Linked DNA regions of Methylosinus sp. H3A. The protein of the gene in region 1 interacts with the protein of each later gene in a pairwise test. Links are inferred from orthologs where the notes say so. Each region holds a gene or a part of one and is shown on either strand. Other genes may lie near its edges. The genes, in order: lon and rplI.

Region 1 (3,357 bases):
TGCCTTCGATCACTGCGTCGATGGCGGCGGCGGCGGCGGCCTTCGAAGTCTCGGTCGCCTCGGCGACATGCTCGACCAGTTCCAATTTATTGACCATGGTCTCATCCCTTCTGCTTCCGCCGGGAGCCGGTCGTCGACACGGGCTGAGCGCCGAAAATCGAGCGGCGTCGAATCGCTGGGACCCGGCACAGGTGAGTGATGTGCCGGAATGTCAGCAAAAGCAAGGGTTAGAAGAAAGCCCGACGCCGGAATCCCTGGAATTCCGGGCGCCCGAGAGCGAGACGATGGGGGAAACGGGCGGAAACCGTGGCTTCGAGCGGCCCGGCCGGAGGGCGGCGGCCCCTCCCCCGCAGCGCAGCCGCGAGGAGAGGGGCCTTAGCCTTCAGTGCGCGCGCACGCCGCTCGCGTCGTCCTCGACGACCTTGGCGGCGATCGGAGGCGCAGGCTCCTCCCAGACGATCGGCGTCGGCTGACGCACGAGCGCATGGGCGAGAACCTCGTCCATGCGCGAGCATGGCACGATCTCGAGACCATTCTTCACCGAGTCCGGAATCTCCGCCAGATCCTTGGCGTTCTCTTCCGGGATCAGCACCTTCTTGAGGCCGCCGCGCAAAGCGGCCAGCAGCTTCTCCTTCAGGCCGCCGATCGGCAGCACACGGCCACGCAGCGTGATCTCGCCGGTCATGGCGATGTCGCGACGAACGGGTATGCCGGTCAGGATCGAGACGATCGTCGTCGCCATGGCCGTGCCGGCCGAGGGGCCATCCTTGGGCGTCGCGCCTTCGGGCACATGCACATGGATGTCGCGGCGGTCGAACAAGGGCGGCTCTATGCCGAAATCGACAGCGCGCGAGCGCACATAGGACGCAGCGGCGGAGATCGACTCCTTCATCACATCCTGAAGATTGCCGGTCACCGTCATCTTGCCCTTGCCGGGCATCATCACACCTTCGATCGTCAGCAGCTCGCCGCCGACGCCGGTGACGGCGAGGCCGGTGACGACGCCCACCTGATCCTCGAGCTCCGCCTCGCCATAGCGATATTTATGGACGCCGAGATAATCGGTGATGTTGTCGTTGGTGACGTGGACCTTCTTGCCCTTCTCCTTGGAGAGCAGAATTTCCTTCACCGCCTTGCGGGCGAGATTGGAGATCTCACGCTCGAGATTGCGAACGCCGGCCTCGCGCGTGTAGCGGCGAACGAGCGTCAGCAAAGCGTCGTCGTCGATCGACCATTCGGCGGCGGCGAGACCATGCTTCTTGACCGCATTGGGGATGAGATGCGCGCGCGCGATCTCGGCCTTCTCGTCCTCCGTATAGCCGGCGATGCGGATGAGCTCCATGCGATCCATCAAGGGCGCAGGAATGTTCAGCGTGTTCGACGTCGTCACGAACATGACATTGGACAGATCGTAGTCGACCTCGAGATAGTGATCGGCGAAGGAGGCGTTCTGCTCCGGATCGAGCACTTCGAGCAGAGCGGAAGACGGATCGCCGCGGAAGTCCATGCCCATCTTGTCGATCTCGTCGAGAAGGAAGAGCGGGTTGGACGTCTTCGCCTTGCGCATCGACTGAATGATCTTGCCGGGCATGGAGCCGATATAGGTGCGCCGATGGCCGCGGATCTCCGCCTCGTCGCGCACGCCGCCGAGCGACATGCGCACGAACTCGCGGCCCGTCGCCTTGGCGATCGACTTGCCGAGCGAGGTCTTGCCGACGCCGGGCGGGCCGACGAGGCACAAGATCGGGCCGGTCAGCTTATTGGCTCGGCTCTGCACGGCGAGATATTCGAGGATGCGCTCCTTGACCTTGTCGAGACCGAAGTGATCGGAGTCGAGAACGGCCTGCGCCTGCTCGAGATCGCGCTTGATCTTCGACTTCTTGCCCCAGGGCAGCGCCAGCACCCAATCGAGATAATTGCGCACCACCGTCGCTTCCGCGGACATGGGCGACATTTGACGCAGCTTCTTGAATTCGGCGACCGCCTTGTCGCGCGCCTCCTTCGAAAGCTTGGTGTTCTTGATGCGCTCCTCGAGCTCGGCGAGATCGTCCTTGCCGTCCTCGTCGCCGAGCTCCTTCTGGATCGCCTTCATCTGCTCGTTGAGATAGTACTCGCGCTGCGTCTTCTCCATCTGGCGCTTGACGCGCGTGCGAATGCGCTTCTCCACCTGCAGCACGGAGATCTCGCTCTCCATCAGAGCGAGGCACTTCTCGAGACGCTTGGCGACCGAGATCGTCTCCAGCACATCCTGCTTCTCGGCGATCTTCACCGAGAGATGCGAGGCGACAGTGTCGGCGAGCTTGGAGAAATCGTCGATTTGCGTGACCGCCGCGGCGATCTCCGGCGAGACTTTCTTGTTGAGCTTCACGTAAGAGTCGAATTCGGCGATGACCGAACGGCCGAGCGCCTCGACTTCGACAGGCTGATCGACCTCGTCGCCGAGCGTCTCGGCGTCCGCCTCGTGATACTCGTCGATGCGCGTATAGTTGCGCACTTTGGCGCGCGCGACGCCCTCGACCAGCACTTTGACCGTGCCGTCGGGAAGCTTCAGCAGCTGAAGAACAGAAGCGAGCGTGCCGATCGAATAGATCGCGTCGGCGGCCGGGTCATCATCGCCGGCGTTCTTTTGCGTCGCGAGCAGAATGAGTCGCTCCGACTTCGTCACCTCTTCCAGAGCGCGGATCGACTTGTCGCGCGCGACGAAGAGCGGAACGATCATATGCGGAAAGACCACTATGTCGCGCAACGGCAGAACCGGATAACTCTCGATCGCGCCGGGAACTATGGAATTGCGCTTTTCGTTCGTCATTTCTTTTTTCCTGTTCCGTTTCGCTCCCCGCCGAAGCGGGGCGAGGCGACGCTCTGACGCAAAGGGACGCTTCTGACGTAAAAGGGACGCTTGCAAGTTCCGGGCCCGACGCTCGGGCGGATAATCCGCCTTCGGTAGAGAGACCCGCTCACGCACGAACGGCGTCGAAGGCGATTACGCAACAAATGGGCCTAGTGGCAGAACGATTCAAGATACTGGAAAAACAGACGCATGCGGCAGGTTGGGCGGGAGCTGCGAAAGAGTTGGCGCTCCCCCGCCCAAAAAAGCGTCAGGCGCTGGCGCCGCTCTTTTCGCTACGCTCGGCGTAGATATAGAGCGGGCGCGCCTTGCCCTCGACAACCTCGGGTCCGATGACGACCTGCTCGACGCCCTCGAGGCCCGGCAGCTCGAACATGGTGTCGAGCAGAATGCCCTCCATGATGGAGCGCAGGCCGCGCGCGCCGGTGTGGCGCTCGATCGCCTTGCGGGCGACGGAAGAGAGCGCCTCGTCCTGGAAGGTGAGCTCGGTGCTCTCCATCTCGAACAGC
Region 2 (3,302 bases), 3.3 Mb from region 1 along the record:
CCGGGATATTCTCTGTCGTCGCAGGCGCGGGCGCGGCAGGCTTCATCCTGGTGGCGTTGATGAAAATGGAGTTCGTCTTTCTGCCCTGGCCCGTCGCTCTGACGACGCTCGGCGCGCTGGTCTTCGCCGTCGTCCTCGGCCTCGCGGGAAGCTGGCGCGCGCTCGGAGAGAAGCCGGGCCCCGCTCTGCGCCGCCAATAGCGCGGAAAAAGCCCCGACGGCGACGTTTTCGGCCGCCGGAAGCGGCTTTTTCGTCGCGCTGCCCTTGCCGGAAGAGATCGGCCGCCTTAAAAGGCGGGCTTCGCCGGCGTTCAGGGGGCTGGACGCGAGATGATCGTGCTCGCCCTCGAACAAGCGTAGAGCCCATGCCCCAGCTTTTACCCGAACGCAAGAAACTGCCCGTTCCCGACAACGGCGATTTTTCGCTGCCGCAGATCTTCGCCTCGCTCGGCGGAGGGCTCGCGGGCGCGGCCGTGTTCGCGGTCATCACCAAGGGCACTTCGGCGGCGGTTTTGTTCGCCTTTCTCGCGCCATTGCCGATTTTGATCGTCGCGCTGGGCTTCGGCCTTCGCCACGGCGCGACCTCGGCCCTCATCGCGACCGGCCTGCTGTCGATCTGGCCCAATCCGATCTTCGGCCTCGTCTACGCCTTGCTCGTCGGCGTTCCGGCGCTCGCCGCCGCCTATGTCGCAGCCGGAGCGCCCTGGCGCAGGCGCGAGCTCGTGACCGCGCATGTGCCGGCCTGGGCGGTTCTCGCCGCCGGCGGCGTGGTGGCGGCGGCGGTTTCCATCGCGGTCACGATCGCTGCGATTCGTTTCGGCGGCCTCGACGAGGCGCTCAATCCGCTGCGCGCCCGCGCCTTCATGGCGATCGAGGATCTGGTGCGGACGCAAGAGCTCGGCGACAAGCTCGATCCGAGCCAGCTCTCGGCGCTCGTCGTCTTCGCCTTCCCGGCGACTCTCGCCGCGCTGACGCTGCTCAGCCACACGCTCAATCTCTGGGGCGCTGGCCTGCTGGCGCGCGCGTCGGACGCGCTCTCGCGTCCCTGGCCGGACATCGCGCAGGAATTCGTGCTGCCGCGCACGGTCGCCGGGCTGTTCCTCGTCGCAGCCGCCGTGGCCTTCCTCGGCGATCTTCCCGGCGAGATCGGACTTGTTTTCGCCGAGACGCTCGGCCTCGCTCTGGCGATGCAGGGGCTAGCGGTCGTTCACGCCCTGCTGCGCGGGACGCGCGTCGGCGGCGTTTCGCTCATCGTCATCTATATCGTCATCGGCCTGTTCGCTTGGCCGATCGTCCTGTTCACCGTGATCGGCGTCGTCGACGCGGTGTTTTCGTTCCGTAGCCGCAAGCAGGCGGCGCAGGCGCGGCGCGGCTGAGATCGCTGCGGTAAAATTCGAGAGAGACACGAGGAGATAGAACCCATGGTCGATGTCATTCTGCTGGAGCGCGTGGCCAAGCTCGGCCAGATGGGCGACACCGTTCGCGTGCGCGACGGCTATGCGCGCAACTTCCTGCTGGCGCGCGGCAAGGCGCTGCGCGCCACCGAGAACAACAAGAAGCATTTCGAGACGCAGCGCGCCCATATCGAGGCGCACAACCTCACCGCTCGCAAGGAGGCCGAGGCCGTCGCCGAGAAGCTCGAGGGGCAGACCTTCGTCATCATCCGCCAAGCGGGCGAGAGCGGCCATCTCTATGGCTCGGTGGCGACGCGCGACATCTCCGACGCGGCGACCGCGGGCGGCTTCACGCTCAACCGCAGTCAGGTCGATCTGCAACATCCGATCAAGGCGCTCGGCCTGCATAATGTGCCGGTGCATCTGCATCCCGAGATCGAGGTGAAGATCATCGTCAACGTCGCCCGCTCCGCCGAAGAGGCCGAGCGCCAGGCGCGCGGCGAGGCCGCCGCCACCCGCGAGGAGACGACGCTCGACGATCTCGGCCTCGAGGTCGGCGCGGCGCTGGCCGAGGCCGGCGACGTCGAGCTCTGATCGCTCGCGACCGATTCTGCTCAATTTAAAAAAGGCCGGAGGCGCTCGCGTCTCCGGCCTTTTTCATAGGCCGGCGATTCGGCGTGGCGAAATTGCCACACACAATCGATTTTACGTGAGCGCGCCGAAAGATGCGCCGCGCATGTGGAAATGACTCACAAAGACGCCGCTCGCGCATTGGAAGGGCCGCGCGCGATCTTTGCCATTGGCGCCGCTCTCCGCTTCGGGCAATGTCGCGGCCGTTCTCGAGTGCCTGTCGCAACGCGTTCAAGTGCATCGAAGACATCCATCAGAGGCAATCAGGCGAACGGCCGGGCTGAGCGTCCCCGAGATGGGGATGATCTCCTCCCGATCGCCATCCGCGCTCGACCTCCTCTCCCGAGGGGACACGGAGCTCCGGCCTTCTGCGCGATGTCGTCGTCGCTGTGATTACCCCGCTATGTTCCGTTCCCGAGAGAGAAATGCTCGACCAGCCCGCCTATCGCACGCCGCCCCATAATATCGAAGCCGAGCAGGCGCTGCTCGGCGCCATTCTCGTCAACAATGACGCATTCGATCGCGTCTCGGATTTTCTGCGGCCGGACCATTTCTCCGAGGAGCTGCACAGGCGCATCTTCGAGGTTTCCTCGCAGATCATTCGCGCCGGCCGCGTCGCCACCGTCGTGACGCTGAAGACGCATCTCGGCGATGTGGAGCTGCCCGGCGGCGTGACGATGCAGGCCTATCTCGCGCGATTGGCGCGCGAGGCGACGACGATCATCAACGCCGAGGATTATGGCCGCACGATCCATGATCTCTCCGTGCGGCGGGAGCTGATCGTCATCGGCGAGGATATCGTCAACGCCGCCTTCGACGCGGCGGTCGATCAGGCGCCGCGCCTACAGATCGAGGAGGCCGAGCGCAAGCTCTACGCCGTCGCCGAGACCGGCCGCTATGACGGCGGCTTCCAGCGTTTCGCCGAGGCGCTCGCCACCGCCATGGATATGGCGAGCAGCGCCTATCAGCGCGACGGCCACCTCTCCGGCATAGCGACAGGGCTCGTCGATCTCGACGAGAAGATGGGCGGGCTGCAGAAATCCGATCTCATCATCGTCGCCGGCCGTCCCGGCATGGGCAAGACGGCGCTCGCCACCAACATCGCCTTCAACATCGCCAAGGCCTATGTGTCCGAGCAACAGCCGGACGGCTCGGCAAAGACGGTGAATGGCGGCATCGTCGGCTTCTTCTCGCTCGAAATGTCGGCCGAGCAATTGGCGACGCGCGTCATCGCCGAGCAATCCGGCGTGCCCTCCTATAAGATTCGCCGCGGCGACAT

Evidence for each region.
Region 2: the proteins of lon (region 1) and rplI interact in binary tests that used the Escherichia coli proteins (3 or more experiments, as listed by UniProt). The link is inferred for Methylosinus sp. H3A from one-to-one orthologs.

The regions. Positions count from the first base shown.
Region 1 is NZ_JADNQW010000005.1:456,467-459,823, forward strand. Bases 97-3,139 are described here. They hold lon (endopeptidase La), read right to left. Parts: upstream 2,810-3,139; coding sequence 383-2,809; downstream 97-382. Other genes in these bases: IY145_RS05250 (HU family DNA-binding protein), read right to left, coding at 97-97; clpX (ATP-dependent Clp protease ATP-binding subunit ClpX), read right to left, coding at 3,099-3,139. Also shown: more of IY145_RS05250, read right to left, coding at 1-96; more of clpX, read right to left, coding at 3,140-3,357.
Region 2 is NZ_JADNQW010000005.1:3,718,900-3,722,201, forward strand. What follows is about bases 216-3,203. They hold rplI (50S ribosomal protein L9), read left to right. Parts: upstream 216-1,420; coding sequence 1,421-1,987; downstream 1,988-3,203. Other genes in these bases: IY145_RS20175 (DUF2232 domain-containing protein), read left to right, coding at 365-1,375; IY145_RS20185 (replicative DNA helicase), read left to right, coding at 2,449-3,203. In the rest of the region: IY145_RS20170 (ABC transporter permease), read left to right, coding at 1-200; more of IY145_RS20185, read left to right, coding at 3,204-3,302.